DNA from 3 places in the Streptomyces sp. NPDC057877 genome. Region 2 is predicted to be linked to each of the others. Evidence: riboswitches for the same ligand, from Rfam matches in the RefSeq annotation. Region 2 holds a riboswitch; each other region holds the start of a gene.

Region 1 (9,552 bases), on a different contig from region 2:
GTCGCACACCCCGGCGCCTTGCGGAGACCTTTGCCCCGCCGGGGGTGCTAACAATCGTTCACTGCCGCGCGTTTCTCCTGGCTCGTATCCTGGGGCGGCATTCCATCCTCGTACGTGCGCACGGCCGCGATCCGGTGCGCGCGTGGGCGCAAGAAAGGTCGCACGGTGGCGCACGAGCCGAGCCCGCAGCAGATTCCGGTCGTCGTCCTCGCCGGATTCCTCGGCTCCGGGAAGACGACGTTGCTGAACCATCTGCTCCACCGCAGCGGCGGCAGCCGGATCGGCGCCCTCGTGAACGACTTCGGGGCGATCGAGATCGACGCCATGGCGGTGGCCGGTGCGCTCGGGGACTCGACCGTCTCCCTCGGCAACGGGTGCCTGTGCTGCGCCGTCGACACCAGCGAGCTGGACGTCTACCTGGAGCGGCTGACCCGGCCCGGGCTGGGCATCGACGTCGTGGTGATCGAGGCCAGCGGGCTCGCCGAACCACAGGAACTGGTGCGGATGGTGCTGGCCAGCGACAATCCCCGGGTCGTCTACGGCGGGCTGGTCGAGGTCGTCGACGCGGCGGAGTTCGACGACACCCGCGCGCGGCATCCCGAGATCGACCGGCATCTGGCCCTCGCCGACCTCGTCGTGGTCAACAAGACCGACCGGGTGGGCGGGGGCGACCGGGTGCTCGGTCTCGTGCGCTCGCTCGCCGACGGAGCCGCCGTCGTCCCGGCCTCCTACGGCCGTATCGACCCGGAGTTCCTCTTCGACTGCCGACCGAGCGGGGAGCGGATCGGGCAGCTGTCCTTCGACGATCTGCACCACGGGGCGGAGACCGCGCACGACGGGCATCTGCACGCCGCCTACGACAGCGTGTCCTTCGTGTCCGAAGTGCCCCTCGATCCGCGCCGGTTGATGACCCTCCTCGACGGCCGGGCCGAGGGGCTGTACCGGATCAAGGGGTACGTCGACTTCGGCGCCCATGACGCGCACAACCGGTACGCCGTGCACGCCGTGGGGAGGTTCCTGCGGTTCTACCCGGAGAGCTGGAGCGCCGGTGAGGCGCGGCTGACGCAGCTCGTCCTCATCGGGACGGGCATCGACGCCGACGCCCTCGGCAAGGAACTCCGGGCGTGCGAGGCCGACGCCCCGCACACCGCCGACGAGCACGGCATGTGGGGCGTCCTGCGCTACGTACCCGAACCCGCCGAGGACGCCGAGGACCCGTCCTAGACCGGCCCCGCCACCACCGACACCGTCTTCGGCAGGGACACCCCCGAGCCGTCCCGGCGCGGGTCGATCTCCGGGAGGCTGGCCGGGGTGCCGTTCTTCTGGGCGGCGAGGGCCGGGGTCGGGCCCGCCCAGGCCAGGGCCAGGCAGTCCTCGCCCTTCAGGAAGCGCTGGCAGCGCACCCCGCCGGTGGCGCGGCCCTTGCGGGGGTACTGGTCGAACGGGGTCAGCTTGGCGGTCGTCTGGACGGAGTCGTCCAGCGTGCCGCGCGAGCCCGCGACCGTGAACACCACGGCCTCGACGGCCGGGTCCACCGCCGTGAACGAGATGACCCGGGCGCCCTCCGCGAGCTTGACGCCCGCCATGCCACCGGCCGGGCGGCCCTGCGGGCGGACCTGCGAGGCCTGGTAGCGCAGCAGTTGGGCGTCGTCCGTGATGAAGACCAGGTCCTCCTCGCCGGTGCGCAGCTCCACCGCGCCGACGATCCGGTCGCCCTCCCTGAGGGCGATGACCTCCAGCTCCTCCTTGTTGGCCGGGTAGTCCGGGACGACCCGCTTGACGACGCCCTGCTCGGTGCCGATCGCGAGACCGGGGGAGGACTCGTCGAGCGTGGTCAGGCAGACCACCGTCTCGTCGTCCTCCAGGGAGACGAACTCCGCCAGCGGCGCGCCGCCCGCGAGGTTCGGGGCGGAGGGGGTCTCCGGCAGCTGGGGGAGGTCGATCACGTTCAGGCGGAGCAGACGGCCCGTCGACGTGACCGCGCCGATCTCGCCGCGCGCCGTCGCCGGGACCGCCGAGACGATCACGTCGTGCTTGACGCGCTTGGCCTTGGCGTCCTCCGCGAAGGGCTCGCCGTTCGCCGTGCGGGCCAGCAGGCCCGTCGACGACAGCAGCACCCGGCACGGGTCGTCCGCCACCTGCAGCGGCACGGCGGCCACCGGGACGGCCCCGGACTCCAGCAGGACCGTACGCCGGTCGGTGCCGAACTTCTTCGCGACCGTGGCCAGTTCGTTGGAGACCAGCTTGCGCAGCTCGGTGTCGGACTCGAGGATGCGGGTCAGCTCCTCGATCTCCGTGGTGAGCCGCTCCTTCTCCGCCTCCAGCTCGATCCGGTCGTACTTGGTGAGGCGGCGCAGCGGCGTGTCCAGGATGTACTGCGTCTGGACGTCGCTCAGGCCGAAGCGCCCCATCAGGCGCTCCTTGGCCTGCGCGCTGTTGTCGCTGGAGCGGATCAGCCGGATGACCTCGTCGATGTCCACCAGGGCCGTCAGCAGGCCCTCGACCAGGTGGAGACGGTCGCGCCGCTTGCCGCGGCGGAACTCCGAGCGGCGGCGCACGACCTCGAAGCGGTGGTCGAGATAGACCTCCAGCAGCTCCTTCAGGCCCAGCGTGAGCGGCTGCCCGTCGACGAGCGCGACGTTGTTGATGCCGAAGGACTCCTCCATCGGCGTCAGCTTGTACAGCTGCTCCAGGACGGCCTCGGGCACGAAGCCGTTCTTGATCTCGATGACCAGCCGCAGGCCGTGCGCCCGGTCGGTGAGGTCCTTGACGTCGGCGATGCCCTGGAGCTTCTTCGAGCCGACCAGGTCCTTGATCTTGGCGATCACCTTCTCCGGGCCGACCGTGAACGGCAACTCGGTGATGACCAGGCCCTTGCGGCGTGCGGTGACGTCCTCCACGGAGACCGTCGCGCGGATCTTGAACGTGCCGCGGCCGGTCTCGTAGGCGTCCCTGATGCCCGGCAGGCCGACGATACGGCCGCCGGTGGGCAGGTCCGGGCCCGGGATGTGCCGCATCAGGGCGTCGAGATCGGCGTTCGGATACCGGATCAGATGGCGGGCGGCGGCGATGACCTCGCGCAGGTTGTGCGGCGGCATGTTGGTGGCCATGCCGACCGCGATCCCGGAGGCGCCGTTGACCAGGAGGTTCGGGAACGCGGCGGGGAGCGCTGCCGGTTCCTGCTCCTGGCCGTCGTAGTTCGGGGCGAAGTCGACGGTGTCCTCGTCGATCGACTCCGTCATCAGGCCGGTGGCCTCGGTCATCCGGCACTCGGTGTACCGCATGGCGGCCGGTGGGTCGTCGTTGCCCAGGGAGCCGAAGTTGCCGTGGCCGTCGACCAGGGGGACGCGCATGGAGAAGGGCTGCGCCATGCGCACCAGGGCGTCGTAGATCGAGGAGTCGCCGTGCGGGTGCAGCTTGCCCATGACCTCGCCGACGACGCGGGCGCACTTGACGTAGCCGCGGTCGGGACGCAGGCCCATCTCGTTCATCTGGTAGACGATGCGCCGGTGCACCGGCTTGAGGCCGTCACGGGCGTCGGGCAGGGCTCGGGAGTAGATGACCGAGTACGCGTACTCGAGGAAGGAGCCCTGCATCTCGTCGACGACGTCGATGTCGAGGATCTTCTCCTCGTACGGGTCGTCGGGCGGCGGGGTCTTCGTGCTGCGGCGGGCCATCGCTGCCTGGCTCCTCTTTTCTGGTCGCTCGCCTGCGGGGCGCCGGGGTCGCTCCCCGTCGGCTCGCTCGTGCTGAAGCGTGACGGATCTGACGCGGACCATTGTGGACCGCGGCACTGACAACACCGGACGGGGAGGCCGATCATGCCGCCCGGCGCGGGCGGCCTGGCGGCCTGCGTACCGCCGCGGCTATCCCGAGAGGCTACGGGATCTCGCTGTCGGCGTACGTCCCCCGGGAACTTCACCGCTGGTCCGCGCGCTTGCATACAGTGGCAGGACGGCAGGACATCCGCGGTCCGAGGACCGCATCCGCGATCGAAGGGACGTACATGCCCATGGGTCACACGGCCACAGCCGAGGCAGGCTCCGGCGGCCTGACAGCGACCGAGCACCGCCTGGCCAACGGTCTGCGCGTGGTGCTCTCCGAGGACCACCTGACCCCGGTTGCGGCGGTGTGCCTCTGGTACGACGTCGGCTCCCGCCACGAGGTCAAGGAGCGTACCGGTCTGGCTCACCTTTTCGAGCACCTGATGTTCCAGGGCTCCGCCCAGGTCAAGGGCAACGGCCACTTCGAACTGGTGCAGGGCGCGGGCGGCTCGCTGAACGGCACCACCAGCTTCGAGCGCACCAACTACTTCGAGACCATGCCCGCCCACCAGCTGGAACTCGCCCTCTGGCTGGAGGCCGACCGCATGGGCTCGCTGCTCGCCGCCCTGGACGACGAGTCCATGGAGAACCAGCGCGACGTGGTCAAGAACGAACGCCGCCAGCGCTACGACAACGTGCCCTACGGCACCGCGTTCGAGAAGCTGACCGCCCTCGCCTACCCGGAGGGCCACCCCTACCACCACACCCCGATCGGCTCGATGGCCGACCTGGACGCGGCGACGCTGGAGGACGCGCGCGCGTTCTTCCGCACGTACTACGCGCCGAACAACGCGGTGCTGTCGGTCGTCGGCGACATCGACCCCGAGCGCACGCTCGCGTGGATCGAGAAGTACTTCGGCTCCATCCCCGCCCACGACGGCAAGCCCGCCCCGCGCGACGGCGTGCTGCCCGAGATCATCGGTGAACAGCTGCGCGAGGTCGTCGAGGAGGAGGTCCCGGCCCGCGCCCTGATGGCCGCCTACCGGCTGCCGCACGACGGCACGCGCGCGTGCGACGCCGCCGACCTGGCCCTGACCGTCCTCGGCGGCGGTGAGTCCTCCCGGCTCTACAACCGCCTCGTGCGCCGGGACCGTACCGCTGTCGCGGCCGGGTTCGGCCTGCTGCGGCTGGCCGGGGCGCCCTCCCTGGGCTGGCTGGACGTGAAGACCTCCGGCGACGTCGAGGTGCCGGTCATCGAGGCCGCCATCGACGAGGAACTCGCGCGGTTCGCCGCCGAGGGCCCCACGGCCGAGGAGATGGAGCGCGCCCAGGCCCAGCTGGAGCGCGAGTGGCTGGACCGGCTCGGCACGGTCGCGGGCCGCGCCGACGAACTGTGCCGGTACGCCGTGCTGTTCGGCGACCCGCAGCTCGCCCTGACCGCCGTGCAGCGCGTCCTCGACGTGACGGCCGAGGAGGTCCAGGAGGTCGCCAAGGCCCGCCTGCGGCCCGACAACCGCGCGGTGCTCGTCTACGAGCCGATCGCCGGGGCCGACGAGACGGAAGCCGACGACACCGAAGCCGACGAGACCGAGGAGGCGGCCAAGTGACCGAGCTGACCACGATGGAGTTCCACCCCCAGCCGCAGGCGGGCGAGCCCAAGCCCTGGGCGTTCCCGGCGCCCACGCGCGGGACCCTCGGCAACGGCCTGACCGTGCTGCGCTGCCACCGCCCCGGCCAGCAGGTCGTCGCCGTCGAGGTGCTGCTGCACGCGCCGCTGGACGCCGAGCCCGCCGGTCTCGACGGCGTCGCCACGATCATGGCGCGGGCCTTCTCGGAGGGCACCGACAAGCACTCCGCCGAGGAGTTCGCCGCCGAGCTGGAGCGCTGCGGCGCCACCCTCGACGCGCACGCCGACCACCCCGGCGTCCGCCTCAGCCTGGAGGTCCCGGCCTCCCGCCTGGCCAAGGGCCTCGGGCTGATCGCCGACGCGCTCAGGGCGCCCGCGTTCGCCGACAGCGAGGTGGAGCGGCTGGTGCGCAACCGCCTCGACGAGATCCCGCACGAGCTGGCCAACCCCTCCCGGCGCGCCGCCAAGGAGCTGTCCAGGGAGCTGTTCCCGGCCGACTCGCGCATGTCGCGCCCGCGCCAGGGCACCCAGGAGACCGTCGAGGCCATCGACTCCGCGGCCGTACGCGCCTTCTACGAGCGGCACGTCCGCCCCGCCACCGCCACCGCGGTCGTCGTCGGCGACCTCACCGGCATCGACCTGGACGCGCTGCTCGGCGACACCCTGGGCGCCTGGACCGGCTCCACGGCCCAGCCCCGTCCGGTGCCCCCGGTGACCGCCGACGACACCGGCCGGGTCGTCATCGTGGACCGCCCCGGGGCCGTGCAGACGCAGCTGCTGATCGGCCGCGTCGGCCCCGACCGGCACGACCGCGTGTGGCCCGCCCAGGTGCTCGGCACCTACTGCCTCGGCGGCACCCTGACCTCCCGCCTGGACCGCGTCCTGCGCGAGGAGAAGGGCTACACCTACGGCGTACGGGCGTTCAGCCAGGTGCTGCGCTCCGCCCCCGACGGCACCGGCGCGGCGATGCTCGCCATCAGCGGCTCCGTGGACACGCCGAACACCGGTCCCGCGCTGGCCGACCTGTGGACGGTGCTGCGCACCCTCGCCGGGTCCGGGCTGACCGACGCCGAGCGGGACGTGGCCGTGCAGAACCTGGTCGGTGTGGCGCCGCTGAAGTACGAGACCGCGGCGGCCGTGGCGAGCACCCTGGCCGACCAGGTCGAGCAGCACCTGCCCGACGACTTCCAGGCGACGCTGTACCGCCAGCTCGCCGCGACGGGCACCGTGGAGGCCACGGCCGCGGTCGTGAACGCCTTCCCGATGGACCGCCTGGTGACGGTCCTGGTGGGCGACGCGGCGCAGATCAGGGAGCCCGTGGAGGCGCTCGGCATCGGCGCGGTCACCGTCGTACCGGCCGAGTAGCGGCACGCGCGTGGGGCCCTGGTGGCGGTTCCGTCACCAGGGCCCCTCTATGCCCGATTTGATAGGGAGATAGCCCGTCTGCCCTGTGGGATGCGCTACAAAAACCGGGTTCTGTTTGGGAATTGAAAGCGCGCCCGCTTAGCGTCATCCGGGCTGTCCGTCAGGCAGTGCGCCGCACCCGCGGCACCGGACAGCCATCGCCGAGTCCCCGTACGGCGCGAGCCAGGGGGAGCCGGGGACCCAACTGCGTAGTCCCTGGGGTGAATCGGACGCCCGCGCGTGCCGCGAGGGGGTCCGTAGGAGACCTTCCTGCTCCGAACCCGTCAGCTAACCCGGTAGGCGAGAGGGAAGGAAAGGACGAGCCACCCTATGGCGTTCACCCGCCCTGCCGGGAAGCACCGCCGTACCGGCCGCACCAAGCGCACCACCGCCCACGTGGCGGGCGTCGCGGCCCTCACCACCGGCGGCGTGGTCGGCACCCTGGCCGCCCCCGCGCTCGCCGCCGAGCCCACCGCGGAGCAGACCGGGCTCACCCCGGTCGTCAGCATCGACGACGCCGTGGCCGACCGGGTGGACGCCCAGGCCGACGCGCAGATGGAGGCCGCGGAGCTGACCCAGGCCAGGCAGCAGGCCCAGGAGGCCGCCCGCAAGCAGGCGGCCGAGGCGGCCGAGAAGGCGCGAGCGGCCAAGGAGCGCGCCGCCCGCGAGGCCGAGCGCAAGCGCCTGAACACCTATGTGACGCCCATCTCGGGCTCGTACGTCTCCACCTCCTACCGCTCCGGCGGCGCCCTGTGGTCCTCCGGCAGCCACACCGGCATCGACTTCCACGCCGCCAGCGGGACCTCCGTGCACGCGGTCGGCTCCGGCACCGTCGTGGAGGCGGGCTGGGCCGGGGCGTACGGCAATCAAGTCGTGATCCAGATGATTGATGGTACGTACACCCAGTACGGCCATCTGTCGTCCATCGCGGTCTCGGTGGGCCAGACGGTCACCCCGGGGCAGCAGATCGCCCTCTCCGGGGCCACCGGCAACGTCACCGGAGCGCATCTGCACTTCGAGGCGCGGACGTCCGCCGAGTACGGCACGGACATCGACCCCCTCGCCTACCTCCGCTCGCACGGCGTGAGCCTGTAGGACGACCACCGCACCCCGCGCACCCCCGCCCCGGCTCACGAGCCGGGGCTTTCGGTGTTTCGGGGGTCCGTATGTCCAAAAAATATCCATGGTTTCCAGGCCGCCATCGGAAATTCCGGCTCATTGCAATAGAGTCACGGAACACACGTCAATCGTCGACGTTTCACGGGGATTAAGGCGGAGGTCGGTCATGCGTATTCCGGCGCACTCGGTGTGCACGGCGATCCGGGATGACATCGTCTCGGGTGTCTACGAGCGCGGCAGCCGGCTCACCGAGGAACTGCTCGCCCGCCGCTACGGCGTCTCACGCGTCCCCGTCCGGGAGGCCCTGCGCACCCTGGAGGCCGAGGGCTTCGTCGTGACCCGGCGGCACGCGGGCGCGTGCGTCGCCGAGCCGACCGAGCAGGAGGCCTCCGACCTGCTGGAGATGCGGATGCTCCTGGAGCCGCTGGGCGCCTCCCGGGCCGCCCAGCGGCGCACCGAGGCCCATCTGAAGGTGCTGCGCGGACTGGTGCGGCTGGGCCAGGAGCGGGCCAGACGGGGTCACAGCGACGATCTGCGCTCGCTCGGGGGCTGGTTCCACGAGACGCTGGCCCAGGCCTCCGGCAGCCCCGCCCTGATCGCGATGCTGACCCAGCTGCGGCACAAGATCGCCTGGATGTACACCGTGGAGGCGCCCGCCGGGGCCGTGGAGTCCTGGGCGGAGCACGGCGCGATCGTGGACGCGGTCGCGCGCGGCGACGCCGAACGCGCGCGAGCGCTCACCGCGCTGCACACCGAGCGCGCGACCGCCGCGCACCGGCTGCGCTTCACCCTGGGCGGCCCGGAGCGTGTGAGGACTTCGCAACATCCCGTAAACATGCCGAGCCTGCGGCATTAACAAAGGCGCCGTATACAAAGAGGGATATTCGGTGGGGGTTATTTTTGCTGCCCTTTTTCGGTCGCGAACACAAGCGTGAATTATCGCCCATATGTGAACCCCGTACGTGGACCCGCACCTGAATGCGCGCACCGAAACACGGACGCGCACGAAAAACGGCGGAGCCGCGCCGCCCGGAAAGGGCGACGCGGCTCCGCCGCGTGCTGCGCGCGCCGGTCAGACGGTCTCGGGCAGCTCCTCCAGGCCCTCGGCGACCAGCTTGGCCAGGCGGTCGAGAGCGGCATCCGCGCCCTCGGCGTCGGAGGCGAGGACGATCTCCTCGCCGCCCTGGGCGCCCAGACCCAGGACGGCCAGCATGGAGGCCGCGTTGACGGGGTTGCCCCCGGCCTTGGCGATCGTCACCGGGACGCCTGCGGCCGTGGCGGCTCGGACGAAGATGGAGGCGGGGCGGGCGTGGAGGCCCTCGGCCCAGCCGACGTTGACGCGGCGCTCAGCCATGTGATGCTGCCCTTCGGTGTTCAGGGTTGTCTAGACCAGTGTCCCATAACGTGAAGCATGCCCGGAGCGGGCTCGCGCCCGTCCCTTCGGATGACGCCGGACCGCGGCCTCGGTCCGGCTGACGTCCCCCACAGACTGCCTCGCGCCGTTGTCGTACGCGAGCCGTACGCTGGGGCCCATGCAGAACTCGGCGGACCGGCAGGAGTACCCCGCTCACTGGGAGGCCGACGTGGTGCTGCGCGACGGCGGCACCGCGCGCGTGCGGCCCATCACCGTTGATGACG
Region 2 (9,552 bases):
AGATCACCGGCGGCGCCGGACACGACGACTCGGGCCTGCTGCGGCTGGCGGCCGGGGAGTCGTTCACCACACCGGTCTTCGCCGGGCTGTGGAGCGACGGCGGCTTCGGCGGCGCGAGCCGCGCGTGGCACCGCTACCAGCGGGCGTACGTCGTTCCCGACGCGGACCGGGACCGGCCGGTGCTGTTCAACTCCTGGGAGGCGACCGGGTTCGGCATCTCCGAGGACCAGCAGCGGGCCCTCGCGCGGCGGGCCGCCGCGATCGGCGTCGAGCTGTTCGTGGTCGACGACGGCTGGTTCGGCGCCCGCACCGGCGACCGGGCCGGGCTCGGCGACTGGACGCCCAGCCCGGACCGCTTCCCGCGCGGGCTGGCGCCGCTCGCCGCGGACGTGCACGCGCTGGGCATGGACTTCGGTATCTGGGTCGAGCCCGAGATGGTCAACCCGGACAGCGACCTGTACCGGGCCCATCCGGACTGGGTGCAGTACCAAGCGGGCCGAAAGCGGACAGAGTTCCGCAATCAGCTTGTACTGAACCTCGCTCGCGAGGACGTCCAGGAGTACCTCTTCGAGCGTCTCGACGCCCTGCTGTCCAGCGCCCCGATCGACTACGTGAAGTGGGACTTCAACCGCTGCTTCACCGACGCCGGGTGGCCCGGGGAGCCGTATCCGCAGCGGCTGTGGGTGGACCATGTGCGGGCGCTGTACGCGCTCCTGGACCGGCTGCGGGCGGCCCACCCGGGGGTCGCCTTCGAGTCCTGCTCGGGCGGCGGCGGCCGGATCGACCTCGGCGTCCTGAGCCGTACGGACCAGGTGTGGACCTCCGACAACACCGACCCGCTCGACCGGCTCGCCATCCAGTACGGCTTCAGCCAGATCCATCCCGCGCGCGTGATGGCCGCCTGGGTGACCGACAGTCCCAACGAGCAGCTCAACGGGCGGGCCAGCTCGCTGCGCTTCCGGTTCGTGAGCGCCATGGCGGGGGTGCTGGGGGTGGGCGGTGACCTGACCCGCTGGACCGAGGCGGAGCTGGCCGAGGCCCGCGACTGGGTGGCGCTCTACAAGGCGATCCGGCCGCTGGTGCAGCGCGGGGACCTCTACCGGCTCCGGCCGCCGGAGGGCGGGCTGAGCGCGGTGCAGTACGTGCTCGACGGGGAGACGGCCGTCGTCGCCTGCCTCCAGTCGCAGCGCCACGGGGAGCCGGTTCCGGCGCTGCGACTGCGCGGCTTGGACCCGGCAAGCTCGTATGAATGCCGTGAAACGGGCGAAATTCACCGAGGTGCGGTACTGCTGCACCACGGGTTGCGGCTGAGGCTGCGCGGGGACCTTGATGCGACGGTTATCCGCCTGCGTCGCATCTGAGTCATCTGTCCGAATTAATGGCTTCCATTCCAACTCGCCTTGGAATGGGGTGCCCTGGAGAACTGTCGCGTGAGCAGCGTCATATTCGTGACCGTGAGTCGCCCGTCATGTTCACGTAATTCGGGTCCTTTTCAAGGGCTTTTACGGAAAGCGGTGCCGTCCGGAACAACTCACCGTGACCGGCAATTCCCCTTAGGGATCAAGAAGAAGGCGTTCGGGCGGAACCTCTCGCTTGTCCCTTTGCGTCTTGCTCGCTTACGTTCCACACCGACCCCGGGCGGAACGCCGAATCCTGCCGCCGCCCGGACTCCGCGCACACTCACCCGTATCGGCAGGAGCGGGGGACCCACAGGTAAACCGCCTGTTCCGGTCTCCGGAACGGCTCGGGGTAAAGCCGCACCTCGGTGTGGCCGGGCATCTCCAGTCCGCACCCGACAGCTCACCTCGCAGGCGCCGGAGAGGAATTCGCCATGCCCGCCAAGGGTAAGCACCGCCGTCCCAAGTCCCTGCGTATCGCCCGCTCCATCGCCGTCGCCGGCACCGGGGGCGCCGCGCTCGCACTGCCCCTGATGGGTGCTTCCGGCGCCCACGCCGCCACCCCGCAGTCCGTTTCGGAAAAGGCCGTCCAGTCCGCCCCCGTGGTGGTGCAGAAGTCGGCCGCCGAGAAGAAGTCCACCGCCAAGAAGGCGGGCGTGCGGACCTATTCCGTGCGGGCCGGTGACTATCTGTCGAAGATCGCCGACGAGCAGAACGTCAGCGGTGGCTGGAAGAAGCTCTACGCCGACAACCGCGAGGCCGTCGGCGCGGACCCGTCGCTGATCCACCCGGGTCTGAAGCTCACGATCGGGCAGAAGGCGGAGACGGGCGGCAAGCCGTCGAAGCCGTCCGCCGCTTCCACGGAGTCCTCGAAGCCGTCGAAGCCGTCGCAGTCCTCCGAGACCTCACCGTCCTCGGAGTCCTCCGCGAAGACGTCGGCCCCGGAGTCCTCCTCCAACGCCGCCACGGCCGCCCAGTCCGCCGCCACCGGTTACAGCTCTCCCGTCGACGGTGCCGCCGTCGGCACCGCCTACAAGGTGGCGGGCAGCATGTGGTCCAGCGGCTACCACACCGGCGTCGACTTCGCCGCCGCGACCGGCACCCCGCTCAAGGCCGTCGGTCCGGGCACCGTGGTCTCCGCGGGCTGGGCCGGTGCGTACGGCAACCAGGTCGTCATCAAGCTCGACGACGGCTACTACGCCCAGTACGCCCACCTGTCCTCGCTGTCCGTCTCCAGCGGCCAGAGTGTGACGGGCGGCCAGCAGATCGGTCTGTCGGGCTCGACCGGCAACTCGACTGGCCCGCACCTGCACTTCGAGATCCGCACCACGCCGAGCTACGGGTCGGACATCGACCCGGTGGCCTACCTGCGCTCGCACGGCGTCTCCATCGGCTGACGCCCGCACCGCACACCGCCGACGGCCGGACCCGCCCACCGGGTCCGGCCGTCGCCGTATTCCCGAGTTGACCAAGGCTTGGCCGTGGCTTATCTCACCGCCCGTCAACCCTTTCCTACGGTCGCGTAGGTCACATTCGACGGGGAAAGATGAGCCGATGTGGCAGACGATTCGAAGAATGACAGCAGATCAGTGATCGGGTCGTACGTGGCGGTGGGGGACAGCTTCACCGAGGGCGTCGGCGACCCCGGCCCCGACGGGGCGTTCGTCGGCTGGGCCGACCGGTTCGCGGTGCTGCTCGCCGACCGGCGGCCCGAGGGCGACTTCCGGTACACCAACCTCGCGGTGCGCGGGAAGCTGCTCGACCAGATCGTGGCCGACCAGGTGCCGCGCGCCGTCGAACTCGCCCCGGACCTCGTGTCCTTCTGCGCGGGCGGCAACGACATCCTCCGGCCCGGCACGGACCCGGACGAGGTGGCGGAGCGGTTCGAGCAGGCGGTGGCCCGGCTCGCGGCGGTGGCGGGCAGGGTCATGGTGACCACCGGCTTCGACACCCGCGGCGTCCCCGTCCTCAAGCACTTGCGCGGCAAGATAGCCACCTACAACGGGCATGTGCGCGCCATCGCCGACCGGTACGGCTGTCCGGTGCTCGACCTGTGGTCCCTGAGGTCGGTGCAGGACCGCCGGGCCTGGGACCACGACCGGCTGCACCTGTCACCCGAGGGGCACACGCGCGTGGCGCTCCGCGCGGGTCAGGTGCTCAGTCTCGAGGTCCCGGCCGACCCGGACCAGCCGTGGCCCCCGCTGCCGCCGCGCGGCACGCTGGAGGTGCGGCGCGACGACGTCCAGTGGGCGCGCGAGTTCCTGGTGCCGTGGATCGGCCGCAGGCTCCGGGGCGAGTCCTCGGGCGACCACGTGACGGCCAAGGGGGCGCTCTCGCCGGACGACATCAGGATGCGGATCGGCGCGGTGGCGTGAGGGCGGTGGGCCTCAGGCTGCCGCCTTCGGCCCCAACTCCCGCGCGAGTGCCTCGTCCACCCACTCCTGGGCACGCGCGCGGGAGACCGCGCCCGGGTACGACGTCAGCTGTACGGCGAGCCCGTCGAGCAGGGCGGTCAGGCGCAGGGCGGTGGCGGCGGGGTCGGGGCAGTGGAACTCGCCGTTGGCCACGCCCTCGGCGATCACCTCGGCGAGGGCGGCCTTCCACTGCCGGTCGAGATCGCGGGTGACCTCCTGGAGGGCGGGCTCGCGCAGCGCCGCCGCCCAGCCCTCGATCCACAGCCGCCAGCCCTTGGCGGGGCCGGTGGGGGCGTACCAGCGCACCGCCGCGCGCAGTCGGCGCAGTGCCGTGGTGCGGCGGCCGAGCAGCTTGCGCAGATGCGCGAGATCGCCCTCGGCCGCGTGCGCGAAGGCCGCGGCGACCAGCTTCTCCTTGGACGAGAAGTGGTAGAGGACCAGCGCGTTGCTCACCCCCAGCGCGGTGGCCACGTCGGAGATCCGCACCGCGGCGACCCCCCGTGCCTCGATCTGCTCCACCGCGGCCCCCAGCAACTCCGCCCGCCGCTCAGCCACACTCAACCGCACTCTCGCCACGCGGCTCACCCTAACCGCCCCGCGACCGGGACCCGCGGCGCCCTCGGGGCCTCGGGGCCTCGGGGCCTCGGCCGAGGGTTCCCCGTGACCCGCCGCCCCCGGTCACCCGTACCACCCGAACCGCTCCGCGATCACCGGCAGCCGGTCCGCGGCGATCGCGTGGGCCGCCGTGCGCGGTGTCGTGCCGTCGGCGTCCGCGCGGGTGAGCATCGTGGTGACCAGGGTGCGCATGGCGTGGCGGATGTGGGCGAAGGCCTCGGACGCGTCGGGGCCGATGTCGCCGAAGAGGGTCCACCACCACCAGGCGTTGGTGCAGGAGTTGACGACCACGTCGGGCAGGACGGTCACCCCGCGCGCGGTCAGGAGCCGCTCCGCCTCGGGGAGGACGGGCATGTTGGCGGCCTCGACGATCCAGCGGGCGGTGACGCGGGACTGGTTGGCGGGGTCGATGGCGTAGGAGGTCGCTGCCGGGACAAGGACCTCCGCGTCGGTGGACAGCCAGGCGTCGGGCGGCAGTTCCAGGTCCCCGGGGCGCAGTGCGGCGCGGTCCACCGTGCCGTGGGCGTCGCGCGCGGTGAGCAGTGACTCCACGTCGAGGCCCGCCGGGTTGGCGATCGTGCCCTTGATGTCGGCGACGGCGACGACCGTCAGCCCCGCGCGCGCGAGGAAGCGGGCGGTGGCGCCGCCCATGGTGCCCAGGCCCTGCACGGCGACCCGGGTGCCCGGGTGCGGGACCCCGGCCCGTTCCAGGGCGACCAGGACGGACTCGGCGACGCCGCAGCCGCCGACCAGCTCGTCCAGGCCGATGCCGTCCACCTCCAGGGCGAAGGCGTCGGCCAGGCGTTCGCGGGCCGCCGTCTCGTCGTCGAGCAGGGGGTACACGGCCTGCACCGAGGAGACCAGTCCCGCCTCGGCGGCGGCCCGGTCGACCAGATCTTGGCTGAGACCCAGGTCCTCGCCCGTGGTCCAGCAGCTCTCCACGTACGGCCGCATCGCCCGGAGGTAGCGCACCAGCAGCGCGTACGCCCCCGGATCCCGGGGGTCGCAGTCGATGCCGCCCTTGGCGCCGCCCAGGGGGACGTAGCGGCCCGCGGGGTCGTAGTGCAGCGCCTCCTTCATGGTCATGCCACGGGCCAGTCCGGCGACCTCGTCCAGCGTGCAGCCCTCCCGCATCCGCAGCCCGCCGCTGGCCACGCCCCGTACCAGCCGGTCGACGACCAGGAAGCCCCGACGGCCGGTGAGGTGATCCGTCCAGGTCAGGGACAACAAGGGGGCGGTGGTCGGCATCCGGGCTCCTGGGGGGTGGCGGCGGGGAACGCTCCGCCGACTACTGAATGGCCGGTCAGTATGGAAACGCTTTCGCGGTCATGTCAACGCGTTGTCACACCGGCCGACCATAATGGGAGTCTCACCGACTCCACCGGGAGGTACCGTGGCCGGTTTCCGTTCCCTGCGCTCCGGGCTTCGCTCGCTCCAGCCCGCGGCCTTCGGCGCGGACCCCAGCGGTGAGCGCATGGCGCGCATCCGCAGATCACCGCACTTCGAGAACGGCGTCTTCCGGAACCCCGGTCCGCCCACCCGGATGCGGCCCTCGGGGTCGGCGCTGGAGTTCGCCAAGATCTTCTTCGACAAGGAGGAGCGGTCCCGCCGCTCCCCCAAGGGCAACATCCCGCTGCACTCCACCACGCTCGCCGACATCGCCCGGCCGCCGGCCAGCGGACTGCGGCTGACCTGGATGGGCCACTCCAGCGTGCTCGCGGAGATCGACGGGCAGCGCGTCCTCTTCGACCCGGTGTGGGGCGAGCGCTGCTCACCCTTCCCCTTCGCCGGACCCCGGCGACTGCACCCCGCGCCCCTGCCGCTCGCGGCGCTCGGCCCGGTCGACGTGGTCGTCATCTCGCACGACCACTACGACCATCTCGACCTGCCCACGATCAAGGCGCTGGCCGGGACCGACACCCTGTTCGCCGTGCCCCTCGGCGTCGGAGCGCACCTGGAGCACTGGGGCGTCTCCCCGGACCGGCTGCGCGAGCTGGACTGGCACGAGGAGACCCGGGTCGGCTCCCTCACCCTGACCGCCACCCCGGCCCGCCACTTCTGCGGCCGGGGCCTGCGCAACACTCAGCACACCCTGTGGGCCTCCTGGGTCGTCGCGGGCGAGCGGCACCGGATCTACCACAGCGGAGACACCGGCTACTTCGACGGCTTCAAGGAGATAGGCGCGGCGCACGGCCCCTTCGACGCCACGATGATCCAGATCGGCGCCTACAGCGACTACTGGCCCCGGGACCGGGGCGCGGACGAGGGCCCGGAGCCCGGCTCCTGGCCCGACATCCACATGAACCCCTCCCAGGGCGTCCAGAGCCACCTCGACCTGCAACAGGGTCGGCCCGGCGGCGTACTGCTGCCCATCCACTGGGGCACCTTCAACCTCTCCCTGCACCCCTGGGCCGAGCCCGGAGAGTGGACGCTCGCGGCGGCCGAAGCGGTCGGCCAGGCCGTCGCCGTACCCGTCCCGGGCCAGCCCTTCGAGCCCGCCGGGGACCTCCCCGTACGCCCCTGGTGGCGGGACGTGTCCCAGCGGCTCACCCGCAGGTGGCCGGTCCCGGAGACCGCCCTGCGCACGACCCGCGGACTCGACCTGGTGGGCGAGGACTGACACTCCCGCGCGCGGACCCCGCCACCGTGCTCACAGCTTGAGCGTGAACCAGGTCGTCTTCCCCTCGTCGGTCGGCCGCACGCCCCAGCTGTCGGCCAGGGAGCGCACCAGCAGCAGGCCCCGCCCCGACTCCGCGTCCTTCGCAGCGAGCCGGGGCCGGGGCATGTGCGAGCTGCGGTCGCCGACCTCGACCGTCAGCTCCGTGAGGGTCCGGCACAGCCGCAGCCCGATGGGCCCCTCGGCGTGCTGCACGGCGTTGGTGAGGATCTCCGAGAGCAGCAGCAGGGCGTCGTCCGCCTTCGCCGTGCAGTGCCACGAGCACAGCGTCTTGTGCAGGAAGGCGCGCCCCTCCGGCACGGAGGACGGCACCGCGGGCAGATCGGTGACGGCGGAGTCGACGGGTGCCGCCGGGAGCTGGGCCAGCAGCAGCGTCACGTCGTCGTTGTGGCTCTCGGCGTCCGGCACCATCCCGGCCAGCACATGGTCCGCGACCGCCTCGAGGCGGGGCGTGGCGGTCAGGGTGAAGAACTCGTCGAGGACACCGGTGAGTTCGCCGATCCGTTCCTCGATGTCGCTGCCGGGCGTCTCGATCAGACCGTCGGTGTAGAGGATGAGCGTCGCCCCCGGCGGGACCTCCGCGCGGGACTGCTCGTAGAGCACGTCACCGACGCCCAGCGGGGCGTTCACGGGCGCGGTGAGCTGGTGCACGCGGCCCGCCGGACCGGCCACCAGGGTCGGCAGATGACCGGCCGAACAGACCGTCACCGTGCCGGTGTCCGGGGCGACGACCAGATAGCAGCAGGTGACGAGCTGGTCGGGCACATCGAGGTCGGCCACACAGGTGTCCAGCGCCTGCATCAGCTGCCGGGGCTGCATCCCCGTCTTGGCCAGCGCGTGCGCCGCCGACCTCAACTGCCCCATCACGGCCGCGGCTTCCAGCCCCCGGCCCATCACGTCCCCGATGAGGACGCCGACCCGGCCCGCGCCCAGCGGTATCAGGTCGAACCAGTCGCCGCCCACGCCCGCCCCCTGGGTGGCGGGCCGGTAACGGCTGGCCGTCGCCAGGCCCGGGATCGAGGGCGGGGTGCCCATCAGACTGCGCTGCAGGGTCAGGGCGATGTGCCGCTGCTGCTCGTACAGGGCGGTCAGTTCGGCCTCGGCGCGCTTGCGGTCGCTGACGTCCCGGACGGCCGCCGACACCAGCAGCCCGTCCGCCGTCTCCAGCGGGCTGAGGCTGATCTCCACGGGGAACTCGGTGCCGTCCTTGCGCACCCCGTGCAGCTCCAGACCGGCGCCCATCGGCCGCACCTGCCGGTTGGCGGCGTAGCCGTCGCGGTGCCGGGTGTGGTGGGCGCGGAACCGCGAGGGCACCAGCAACTCGACCGGACGCCCGAGCAACTCCTCGCGGCGGAAGCCGAACAGCGCCTCCGTCTGCGCGTTGACGAGTCTGATCGTCCCGGTGTCGTCGACGATGACCATCGCGTCCGGAGCCGCCTCCAGCAGCCCTCTGAACAACTCCTCGGCCACCGAAGGACCACGGCCCCGTGGTCTCGCTGAGCACCGGCAGCCTCCCACGACCGCGGTGCTGTCCGGAGTGGCTGCCTTCTGGTCCAAAGCGCTCACGTCCGATACCCCCCTTGCCTACCGTTCGCCGTCATCACAGCGCACCCGGGAAGCAACCGCGCGGACATGTTGGCTTCTGTCCTGGCTCTGGCCGAAGCGTGCCGCAATCCGTCACACCTTGACCGTCCGTTCCTTGTCGGCGATGCCCCCGGCGTCAAAGGACAGGGCCCTACCGGGACCCACGGTCGGGGCCACTCGGCCCAAGCCGTGCCCGGCCGCGCGGTCGACCCTGGAGGCAGGGGCCGACCGCCGCGCCCCTCCGGCGGCCACCGTCGGGACCCGTGAGGAGGCGCAGCCATGACCACAGCGATCACGCCCCGACTCACCAGAAAGCTGCCCGCCGAGTACCGCGGCAGGCTGATGGGCGCCGCCCGCGAGGTGGACATCCCCTCGGGTTCCCGCATCTTCGAGGAGGGGAGCCGGGCCGACCACTTCTGGATCGTGCGCTCCGGCACCGTCGCCCTCGACGTCCGGGTGCCCGGCCGCCGTCCGGTCGTCGTCGAGACCGTCGGCTTCGGTGAACTCGTCGGCTGGTCCTGGCTGTTCCCGCCGTACGTGTGGCAGCTGGGCGCCCAGGCGGTGGGCCCGGTGCGCGCCTACGAGTTCGACGCCGGGGCCGCGCGGCGGATGTGCGCGGCCGACCCCGCCATGGGAGAGGCGGTGGCGCTGTGGATCGGCCAGGTGCTCGCCCACCGGCTGCACGCCACCCGCGCCCGCCTCCTCGACCTCTACGCCCCCTACGGCAGCGGCATCCCCGGCTGACCGGGCCGCCCGACGACTCTCGGAGGAACCATGTACGGCCATGTGCTGCCCGCGCCCGACGCGCACCCCGGCGCCCACCCGACCGACGGCCGTCGGCGGTCCGCCGCCGCGGCCCGTACCG
Region 3 (9,552 bases), on a different contig from region 2:
GCCTTCGTCCAGGCCGTGCGGCGTCTGCTGCCGGACGTCAGCGGGGCCGACCTGACGCCCGCGGCGGCCGGGGTGCGGGCGCAGGCCGTCCTGCCGGACGGCACCCTCGTCGACGACTTCCTCATCCGCGAGGCGCCGAGGACCGTCCACGTCCTCAACGCTCCGTCCCCCGCGGCGACGGCGTCCCTGCCGATCGGGCGGGAGGTGGCCCGGAGGGTGTTGGGGGTACTGGGGTGAGTGGGGAACCGGTGCGTGTGCGGACCAAGGGCGGGTCGCGCAGCCCGGCGCTCGCGGTGGGCCAGCGCCCACCGGACACAAGCAGGCCGCCGCAGGCTACCCGGCACGTAAAATCAGGTGCATTGTGTCTGAGTCGTTGAGTGAGCACCCTGTGTCCCGGCCCCAGCCCCAGCCCCCGCGAGCGAAGGGTGAGCCGCGGTTTCCGGATGGGCCCATGGCCGATCCGGCGGGGTCGCACTTCGAGCGGCGGATTCGTAGCTTCCAGCCGCGGCGGAGCCGGGTGACCGCCGGGCAGGCGGAGGCGTTGCAGCGGCTGTGGCCCCAGTGGGGGCTCGACATCGACGGGCACCGGGTGCTCGGCCTCCCCGAGATGTTCGGGAACGCCAACCCCGTCGCCCTGGAGATCGGCTTCGGCATGGGTGAGGCCACCGCGCAGATGGCCGCCGCCGACCCCGGCACCAACATCCTCGCCGTGGACGTCCACACCCCCGGGCAGGGGAACCTCCTCAACCTCGCCGAGCGCAACGGTCTCACCAACATCCGCGTGGGCAACGGCGACGCCATCATCCTGCTCCGCGAGATGCTCGCCCCCGACTCCCTCGACGCCCTGCGCGTCTACTTCCCCGACCCCTGGCCCAAGAAGCGGCACCACAAGCGCCGCCTGATCCAGCCGGACTTCCTCACCCTCGCCGCCACCCGCCTCAAGCCCGGCGCGATCGTGCACTGCGCCACCGACTGGGAGCCGTACGCCGAGCAGATGCTCGACGTCCTCACCGCCCACCCCGCCTTCGAGAACACCCAGCCGGACGGCGGCTTCGCCCCACGCCCCGCCAACCGCCCGCTCACCCGTTTCGAGGGCCAGGGGCTGGACAAGGGGCATGTCGTGAACGACCTGCTCTTCCGTCGCGTACCGCGCCTACTGCACACTGACCAACCCCCCACCGGCGCCTGAGCACCACGAACGACGCCTCTTCCCCGTTAGGGTCGATGCCGTGGCCACCAGTCCCCCGTACGCAACGTACTCAACGTACACACCGTACGAAACACACCCACCGTACGCAGCCCACCGGCACCCCCACTGGTGGCAACGCGCCTGGGTCCGCTACGGCGCCCTGGTCACCCTCCTCGCCCTCTCCGGCCTGGTCATCCTCGCCCTGGTCCGCAAGGAGACCGGCACCGAGGGCTTCCTGGTCGGACTGGGCCTCGCGGTCCTTCCCGTCCCCCTGCTCGTCGCCGCGTTCCGCTGGCTCGACCGCGTCGCCCCCGGCCCCTGGCGCAACCTGGTGTTCGCCTTTGCCTGGGGCGCCTGCGCCGCCGCCCTGATAGCGATCGTCGCCAACAGCTTCGCCACCCGCTGGATAGCCACGGCCACCGCCGACCCGGCGAGCGCGGACACCCTCGGGGCGACCGTGATAGCGCCGGTCGTGGAGGAGTCCGCGAAGGCCGCCGCCGTACTGCTGGTCTTCCTCTTCCGGCGCCGCGACTTCGCCGGGATCGTCGACGGCGTCGTCATAGCCGGTGTCACCGCCACCGGCTTCGCCTTCACCGAGAACATCCTCTACCTCGGCACCGCCTTCGGCACCGACCAGCTCACCGGCGGCAGCGGCATCGCCTCCGTCACCGCCGCGACCTTCTTCGTGCGCATCGTCATGTCGCCCTTCGCGCACCCCCTGTTCACCGTCCTGACCGGCATCGGCTTCGGTATCGCCGCGCTCTCCGCCGACCGCCAGCGCCTGCGCCGCGTCCTGCTCCCCCTGTCGGGACTGCTGCTCGCCATGGGCCTGCACGCGCTGTGGAACGGCTCGGCGTCCTTCGGACCGTACGGCTTCTTCGCCGTGTACGGCATGTTCATGGTCCCCGCGTTCGGCCTGCTGACCTGGCTGGCCATCTGGACCCGACAGCGCGAACTGCGCACCGTACGCGAGGAACTGCCCGCCTACGCCGCCGCGGGCTGGCTCACCCCGGCCGAGCCCTACGCCCTCGGCTCCCTGCGCGCCCGCCGCCTGGCCCGCGAGTACGCCGGACACCACCTCGGCAGACCGGCGGCACGGGCGGTGGCACAGTACGAGGCCTACGCGACCGCACTCGCGTTCCTCCGGCACCGGGGCCGCCGGGGCCGGGCCGGGGCGGACTTCGTCGTACGGGAACAGGAACTCCTGCACGAGCTGTGGAACCGCCGGGAGGTCGCCCGCCCGGCCCTGGACCACGCGGCCCGGATGACGGCGCCCCCGGTGCCGGTGTACGGCTGGGCACCAGCGCCGCCGTATCCGGCGTACAACCCGTATCAGTACTGAGCGCTGTGGATCAGCGCTGATCGCTACGGATCAGTAGGGAACGCTACGGACGCGACGCCTCCGTAAGCCTCCCCACCTCCGCCTCCGTCAGCCGCAGCTCCCCCACCCCCAGCAGCGCGGGCAGTTGCTCCACCGTCCGCGCGGACGCGATCGGCGCGGCGACCGTCGGCTGCTCGGCGAGCCAGGCGAGGGCGACCGTGGCGACGGGGACGTCGTGGGCGGCGGCGATGTCGTCGAGGGCGGCGAGCACGTCACGGCCGCGCCCGGTGTCCAGGTGCTTGCCCGCCCCCGCGGCCCGTGCGCTGTCGACCGTCGTGCCGGGCCGGTACTTCCCGGTGAGGAACCCGGCGGCCAGCGCGGCGTACGGCACGGCCGCGAGGCCCGCCGCACCGGCCAGGTCCCGCAGCTCACCCTCGTAGGTGTCGCGGGAGACGAGGTTGTACCGCGGCTGGAGGGCCACGTACCGGGCGAAGCCCTCGCGCTCGGAGAAGGCCAGGGACTCCCTCAGCCGCGCCGCGGAGATGTTGGAGGCGCCGATGTACCGCACCTTGCCCGCGCGCACCAGACCGTCCAGCGCGCTGATGATCTCCTCGACCGGTACCTCGGGCTTGTCGAAGTGGGTGTAGTAGAGGTCGATGTGGTCGGTGCCCAGGCGGCGCAGCGACGCGTCGGCGGCGGCCTTGATGGTGGCCGCGGTGAGCCCCTGGTACTCGGGGTGCTGGCTGACCTTGGTCGCGACGATGACGTCCGCGCGGTTGCCGCGGGCCCGCAGCCAGCGGCCGATGATCGTCTCCGACTCGCCGCCGTGGTTGCCCTCGGCCCATGCCGAGTAGGAGTCGGCGGTGTCGACGAAGTTGCCGCCCGCGGCCGTGTAGGCGTCGAGGACGGCGAAGGAGGTGGCCTCGTCGGCGGTCCAGCCGAAGACGTTGCCGCCGAGGGCGAGCGGGAAGACCTCCAGGTCGGAGGGGCCGAGCTTGCGCACAGGGAGAGGAGTCATGCCCTGCTTCAACGCGCCTGCCGGAGAAGGGTATTCCGGACAACCGAAACCGGCAGCCCTGACGTCGGGGGGTTGCCGTCAGGACCGCCGGGGTTCGGGTTCGCGTTCGGGAGAGGCCCTCAGCTCTCCACAGGCAGGGGCGTGAGCCCCACGCTCAGGGCGTGAGTCCCTTGCTCAGGGCGTGAGTCCCTTGCTCTGGAGCCAGGCCAGCGGGTCGAGCCCGCCGCCTCCGCCCGCGGTGTGGACCTCGAAGTGCAGGTGCGGCCCGGTCACGTTGCCCGTGGCGCCCACGCGCCCGATGACATCCCCGGTGGTGACCTTCTGGCCGACGCTGACGCTGATCGACGACTGGTGGGCGTACCAGATCTCGGTGCCGTCATCGAGGGTCAGCACGGTCTTGTAGCCGTAGGAGCCGTCCCATCCGGCCTGCGTGATCGTGCCGCTGTGGACCGCCTTGATGAGCGTGCCGGTGGGCGCGGCGAAGTCCAGGCCGGTGTGGTAGCCGGAGGACCACATGGCACCGGCCTGACCGTAGGTGGAGGTGATCGTGTACGAGGAGGTCGGCAGCGTGAACTGCCGGGCCAGCTCGGCGAGCCGCTCGGCCTCGGCCTTCTTGCGGGCCTCCTCCTCCGCGGCGGCCTTCTCGGCGGCGGCCTTGGCCGCGGCCTCCTTCTCCGCCTTCTCGGCGGCTTCGGCGGCGGCCTTCGCGGCGGCGGCCTCGGCGGCCTGCTGCGCCTTGGTGTCGACCTGGTCCTGCTGCTGCTCGGCCTGGGCCATGATGCGGGCGCGCAGGGCCTCACCGGCGTCGGTGGTGCCGTCGGCGGTGTCCGTGGTGATGACGCCGACGCCGCTGAGCGGGGCGGCGGCGCCCTGGACCTCGGCGGCGCTGCCGGTGTCGTCGGCGCCCTCGTCGTCGTCCGAGAAGGGCGAGCCCACGGAGGGCAGGTCGGGCATCGAGATGGAGACCGGCGGCTTGCCGGTCTGCGCGGTGGCCATGCCGCCCGCGCCGACGGCGGCTATGACACCGACGCCGAGAACGGTGGAGCTGCGGGCGAGCCCACCGCCGCGCTGCTTGGTGACGCGATGCCGGCCGCGAACGGGGCGGATGGACTCCGCGGTGGGGTTCCACTCCTCCCAGGGGCCCTCGTCGGTGCGGTCGCCGCCGTAGACGACGGTGTCGTCGGAGCTGGAGCGCTGGGCGGGCACGAAGGGGGCGGTGGGTGTGCCAGGCCGGTTGGACGCCACGTAGGCGTACTCCTTCCTTCCTTCTTCGCCTACCGGGTTAGCTGACGGGTTCGGAGCAGGAAGGTCTCCTACGCGCGTAAACCATCCGTACTTCTACGGCGGCTGACGCGCGATTCACCCCAGGGTGGTGGTTCCCCGGTTCCCTCGCGGGATTCGGCGCGTGAGCACGGAGCCGTCTCTTGTGACGGCTGGGACGACCGCGCTGCGTTATCGGACGTTAATAGAACCGGGGGCTGAATTCCAAGCCGTTCCTCTTGATCATTACCGATTGATGAGGGGACGTACACGGCCATGAACGGCGAAATTCGGGCGAGTTGACACAGGATGAGCGTGAAACTGAGGGGTCGTCAGTTCTGACCGTGTGTCAGTTGTTATGCGGAGGGCGTTCGTCCGGTCACTTTTCGTGAGGGTGGGGTGAGGGGTACGGAAAACACTCAGGGCCGGAATCCATGAACTGGATTCCGGCCCTGAGCCTTCAGTAGCGGGGACAGGATTTGAACCTGCGACCTCTGGGTTATGAGCCCAGCGAGCTACCGAGCTGCTCCACCCCGCGTCGTTGACTCCAGTGTACGCCATCCGCGGGGTGCTCAGCACACACGTCTATCCGGGGTTGTTCGCGTGAGTGAGCGTCTCCCAGGAGGCCAGGCGGTCGTCGGTGCCCGCGGGGCGGGTCCGGCGGGCCAGGTCACGGGCGGCGGGGGGCGCGGTGTCGTCCAGGCGGTGGTCCAGGTGGTTGAGGACGACCTCCAGGTGGGGGCCCATGTTCCGGTCGGCCTCGCCGCCGCACAGCCAGGCGGGGGTGGTGCCGCCGCGCTGGTGGCGGGCGTGCAGGGCGAGGGTGGCTTTGAGGCGGTCCTTGACCTCGGTGTAGAGGTCGACGCCCTGGTGCCACGCGGTCTCGGCAATGTGGGCGGTCGCCGCGAGGGAGTAGCCGACGTGGCGGAAGTCACGGCAGGTCTCCTGGGCGAGGCCGTCCTTGTACGTCCTCTGCTTGAACCAGTACGAGGTGATCTCGGCCGGGGTGTTGATCGTGCCGCCCTTCGGTGCGCGGGGGCGGGGGCCGTCCTTCTCCAGGTAGAAGTAGGCGGGGACGCGTTCGCGGAAGCGGGCCAGGGCGTCGTCGAAGGTCTGGTGGTCGTCCAGGAAGACGGCGATCGAGATGGCCGCGTCGGTCATGGCGAGGTCCCAGTTGCCGTTGAAGTCGGGGACCCGGGCGGTGACCTCGGGGAGGTGGGCGGTGCGGAGCATGGCCTCGAAGCGGCGTACGCGGTCGGGGGGCCAGGTGGAGCCGGGGGTGTGCCGGATGATCTCCGCGGCGCGGGCCCAGGTGGCGCCGGACCAGGCCGACTGGAGGGCGGCGTTGCCGCCGGTGTGCCGTTTCAGCTTGGCGGACCAGGCGTCCATGATGGCGGTGGCCTTGGCGGCGTGCCGCTGTCTGCCGGTGACGGTGAAGAGGAGGGCCTGGGTGTAGGCGGCGATGGCGTCGCGGCGCTCGGCCCGGCAGGCGGGGCTCGGTCGGCCGTTGGTGGGGCAGGCGACGGTCTCGTAGGGCTTGGCGGTGTGGCGGTACGAGCCGTACGCGCTGTCGCGCATGTCCAGGTAGGCCTTCAGCCAGGGCTGTTTGCCCGCGGTGACGTTCTCCCGGACGGCCTTGAGCTGGGCCTTGCTGAGCAGCACGCCGGGGTGGGTGAACTCGGCGTCGGCGGGGAGGGCCCGTGTCATGGTCCGGGACCGGGGTTCCAGGCTGCCGCAGCCGCCGAGCAGTCCGGCCGTGAGGGCCGCGACGACCCCCAGGGTGCCGTATCGCCCCATCGATCTCACTGGCCACCACCTCCGCATGTGCGCCAACCAGGCTCGTTTGCAGCGTGACCCGTCGGTTGGGGGTGCGCAGGTTGTGTTGGTCCAGATGCGTGCCTGGTGGGGCCGGAGAGGGCGCGCCGTCGGCGCCTCCGTCGTAGGACTCAGCCCACCAGATGCCGGTTGGGCGCCACCGCCGCCTCCTCCAGTTCGGGCAGTACGACCACCTGCGCCCCCTCCGACGCCAGTACGCCGCTCCCGTCCGCCCCGGCGACGAAGGTGTCCGGCTCGCGCCACGCGGTGACCACCCTCCGTACCCCCGCGTCGAGGATCAGCCGCGCGCAGGGCCGAGGGCGGGACGCGCGGCGGGCGCAGGGTTCCAGGCTGCTGTAGACGGTCGCGCCGGACAGCCGGGCGGCGTCCGCCGTGGCGACCTTGGCGAGGGCGGCCTCCTCGGCGTGGACGACGGGATCGCCGTGCTCCCGGGAGTGGCCGCGGGCCAGTTCGGTGCCGTCTGCCGCGACGACGACCGCGCCGACGCTGAAGGCGGTCTCGGACGGCGGGCAGTGCGTCGCCAGTTGGCAGGCGAGGCGCAGCCAGTGGCGGTCGGCGGCGGAGGGGAGGCTTCCGGTGCCGGGGGCGGTGGGCTCGTAGCGCATGAGGACGGTGTCGCCGACGGGGCGGGTTTCCAGGAGCCGGAGTCGGCCGTCCTGGAAGTGGCCGGGGCCGAAGAGGCGGGGGGCGGCCGGGTCGCCGACGAACAGGGGGGCGAGGGCGAGCTGGAGTTCGTCGGCGAGGCCCTGCTGGAGGAGTTGGGTGTGGACCGTGCCGCCGCCCTCCACCATGAGGCGGCGGACGCCCCGTACGTCGTGCAGGTGGGTGAGGAGGGTCCGCCAGTCGAGGTCCGGGCCGAGGGGGACGACGTCGGTGGTGGTGGGGAGGGCCGGGGCCCGTTCGGCGCCCTGGTCCGTCGTATAGAGGACCTTGTCGCCGCCCGTGTGCCAGAAGCGGGCGGCCGGATCGAGGTCGCCGGAGCCGCTGACGGCGACCTTGAGGGGGTATTCCGGTCGCCCGGCGGACCGTCGGGCGGCGCGGCGGTCGGGGGAGTTGACGAGGAGGCGGGGGTTGTCGGCGCGGATCGTTCCGGCGCCGATCAGGATGGCGTCGACGGACGCCCGTACCTCGTCGACGCGGTCGAAGTCGGCGGGGGAGGACAGGAGGAGCCGGTCGGGGCCGGTGTCGTCGAGGTAGCCGTCCAGGGAGACGGCGGCGGACAGCAGGACGTGGGGGAGGGGCATCGACGCTCTCCGGCTGGTTCAAGTTTTAAGCAAAACTACACTGGTCCCATGACGACTCGCTGGCTCTCCCCCGACGAGCAACGCGCCTGGCGCGCCTACATGGCCGCGACCCATCTGCTGGAGGACACCATTGACCGCCAGTTGCAGCAGGACGCGGGCATGCCGCACCTCTACTACTCCATCCTGGTCCATCTCTCGGAGGCGCCGGAGCGACGGCTGCGGATGACCGACCTGGCGGAGCGGCTGAAGATCACTCGCAGTCGGCTGACGTATGCCGTGGCGCGGCTGGAGCGCGACGGGCTGGTGCGCCGTGAGGGGTGTACGTCCGACCGGCGGGGGAGCCTCGCGCTGCTGACGGAGGAGGGGATGGACGTGCTGGAGCGGGCCGCGCCCGGGCATGTGGAGACCGTGCGCGGTGTTCTCTTCGATCAGCTGGGGGCGGAGCAGGTCGCTCAGCTGGAGGAGATCTGCTCCCGCATCGTGCGGGGGTTGCAGGGGGACGGCGGTGAGGCCGGGTGCGCGTCCGTGGATCTGCCGTGGCTGCGGCGGTCCACGCCGTGCAAGTGACGAACCCGGCGACCCCGATCCAGTTGCTTCAAAGTTCAAGCATAGGTAGTGTCATCCGTCGTCGCTTGTGATTCAGATTTGAAGCACTGGAGTCGCCGTATGTCACCAGCCCCCTCCGCGTCCCCGCGTGCCCGTGTCCGGGTGCCGCTGCGCTTTCCCGACGGGTTCTCCGTCGACGCCGAACTCGTCACCTTCCACGGGCTGGCCGACGGGCTCGAGCACCTCGCCGTCGTCCTCGGCGATCCCGGCCCCGTCCCCCTCGTACGCCTGCACTCCGAGTGCCTGACCGGCGACGTCTTCGGCTCCGCGCGCTGCGACTGCGGTCCCCAGCTGCGTGAGGCCGTCGAACGCGTCGCCGACCGCGGCGGCGTCCTGCTCTACCTCCGCCAGGAGGGCCGCGGCATCGGTCTCTACAACAAGCTCGACGCGTACGCCCTCCAGGACCAGGGGCTCGACACCTACGAGGCGAACGCCGCGCTCGGGCTGCCCGAGGACGCCCGCGACTACACGGCCGCCGCGCAGATGCTGGGGGCCCTCGGCGTCGGCGCGCTCGACCTGCTGTCCAACAACCCCGACAAGGCCGAGCAGTTGCGCACGTGGGGCGTGGACGTGCGGAAGCGGGTGCCCACCGGGGTCTTCGCCACCGACCACAACGTGCGGTACCTGCGCGCCAAGGTGCTGCACACCCAGCACACCCTGCCGCTCACCGAGCTGTCCGCCAGCTGAGTCCCGCCCTCACCAGGACTCCTCCGCGCGGGCGGACACGGTTTGGGCGCGCAGGCGCAGGGCCAGGAGCGGGAAGACCAGTACGGAGACCATGGCGGCGCCGACCAGTGCGGCGGCCTCCCCCGCGTCGATCACCCTGTCGTCCAGGCCGATGGTGGTGATGGCGACGACCAGGGGGAGGCAGGTGGAGCCGTAGAGGGCGAGGGCGGCGCGGTCGCGGCGGGGCCGCAGGGGTGGCGCCAGGAGGTACAGGGGCCCGCCTCTGACCAGGAGGAAAAGCAGCAGGAACGCCGGGAGCAGGGCCAGCGGGCGGCCGTCGTCGAGGAGCGCGGACAGGTCGAAGTCGATGCCCGTGACGACGAAGAACACCGGTACGAGGAAGCCGAAGCCC

Evidence for each region. A riboswitch is a leader RNA that binds a small molecule or an ion and turns the genes downstream of it on or off. The one in region 2 is predicted to bind cyclic di-AMP.
Region 1: linked by a shared signal. The riboswitch ahead of ACFVQG_RS33765 (M23 family metallopeptidase) and the one ahead of ACFVQG_RS06490 (peptidoglycan DD-metalloendopeptidase family protein) in region 2 are both predicted to bind cyclic di-AMP.
Region 3: linked by a shared signal. The riboswitch ahead of ACFVQG_RS11465 (M23 family metallopeptidase) and the one ahead of ACFVQG_RS06490 (peptidoglycan DD-metalloendopeptidase family protein) in region 2 are both predicted to bind cyclic di-AMP.

What each region holds. Positions count from the first base shown of each region.
Region 1 is NZ_JBHVMS010000013.1:128,069-137,620, forward strand. Features, by position in the region: gene ACFVQG_RS33745 (CobW family GTP-binding protein) at 166-1,224, shown strand; gene ACFVQG_RS33750 (DNA topoisomerase (ATP-hydrolyzing) subunit A) at 1,221-3,677, opposite strand; gene ACFVQG_RS33755 (M16 family metallopeptidase) at 4,013-5,371, shown strand; gene ACFVQG_RS33760 (M16 family metallopeptidase) at 5,368-6,756, shown strand; cyclic di-AMP (ydaO/yuaA leader) riboswitch at 6,945-7,113, shown strand; gene ACFVQG_RS33765 (M23 family metallopeptidase) at 7,126-7,890, shown strand; gene ACFVQG_RS33770 (GntR family transcriptional regulator) at 8,081-8,770, shown strand; gene ACFVQG_RS33775 (HPr family phosphocarrier protein) at 8,987-9,268, opposite strand; gene ACFVQG_RS33780 (GNAT family N-acetyltransferase) at 9,447-9,552, shown strand, end outside.
Region 2 is NZ_JBHVMS010000002.1:588,749-598,300, forward strand. Features, by position in the region: gene ACFVQG_RS06485 (alpha-galactosidase) at 1-1,361, shown strand, start outside; cyclic di-AMP (ydaO/yuaA leader) riboswitch at 1,668-1,827, shown strand; gene ACFVQG_RS06490 (peptidoglycan DD-metalloendopeptidase family protein) at 1,832-2,794, shown strand; gene ACFVQG_RS06495 (SGNH/GDSL hydrolase family protein) at 2,987-3,772, shown strand; gene ACFVQG_RS06500 (TetR family transcriptional regulator C-terminal domain-containing protein) at 3,785-4,387, opposite strand; gene ACFVQG_RS06505 (Glu/Leu/Phe/Val dehydrogenase dimerization domain-containing protein) at 4,490-5,674, opposite strand; gene ACFVQG_RS06510 (MBL fold metallo-hydrolase) at 5,820-7,046, shown strand; gene ACFVQG_RS06515 (SpoIIE family protein phosphatase) at 7,077-8,621, opposite strand; gene ACFVQG_RS06520 (Crp/Fnr family transcriptional regulator) at 8,967-9,431, shown strand.
Region 3 is NZ_JBHVMS010000003.1:796,272-805,823, reverse strand. Features, by position in the region: gene lhgO (L-2-hydroxyglutarate oxidase) at 1-237, shown strand, start outside; gene trmB (tRNA (guanosine(46)-N7)-methyltransferase TrmB) at 362-1,189, shown strand; gene ACFVQG_RS11475 (PrsW family intramembrane metalloprotease) at 1,230-2,531, shown strand; gene ACFVQG_RS11470 (aldo/keto reductase) at 2,575-3,528, opposite strand; gene ACFVQG_RS11465 (M23 family metallopeptidase) at 3,703-4,773, opposite strand; cyclic di-AMP (ydaO/yuaA leader) riboswitch at 4,785-4,942, opposite strand; tRNA gene ACFVQG_RS11460 (tRNA-Met) at 5,253-5,326, opposite strand; gene ACFVQG_RS11455 (alginate lyase family protein) at 5,374-6,585, opposite strand; gene ACFVQG_RS11450 (dihydrofolate reductase family protein) at 6,735-7,868, opposite strand; gene ACFVQG_RS11445 (MarR family winged helix-turn-helix transcriptional regulator) at 7,917-8,435, shown strand; gene ribA (GTP cyclohydrolase II) at 8,535-9,161, shown strand; gene ACFVQG_RS11435 (cation:proton antiporter) at 9,171-9,552, opposite strand, start outside.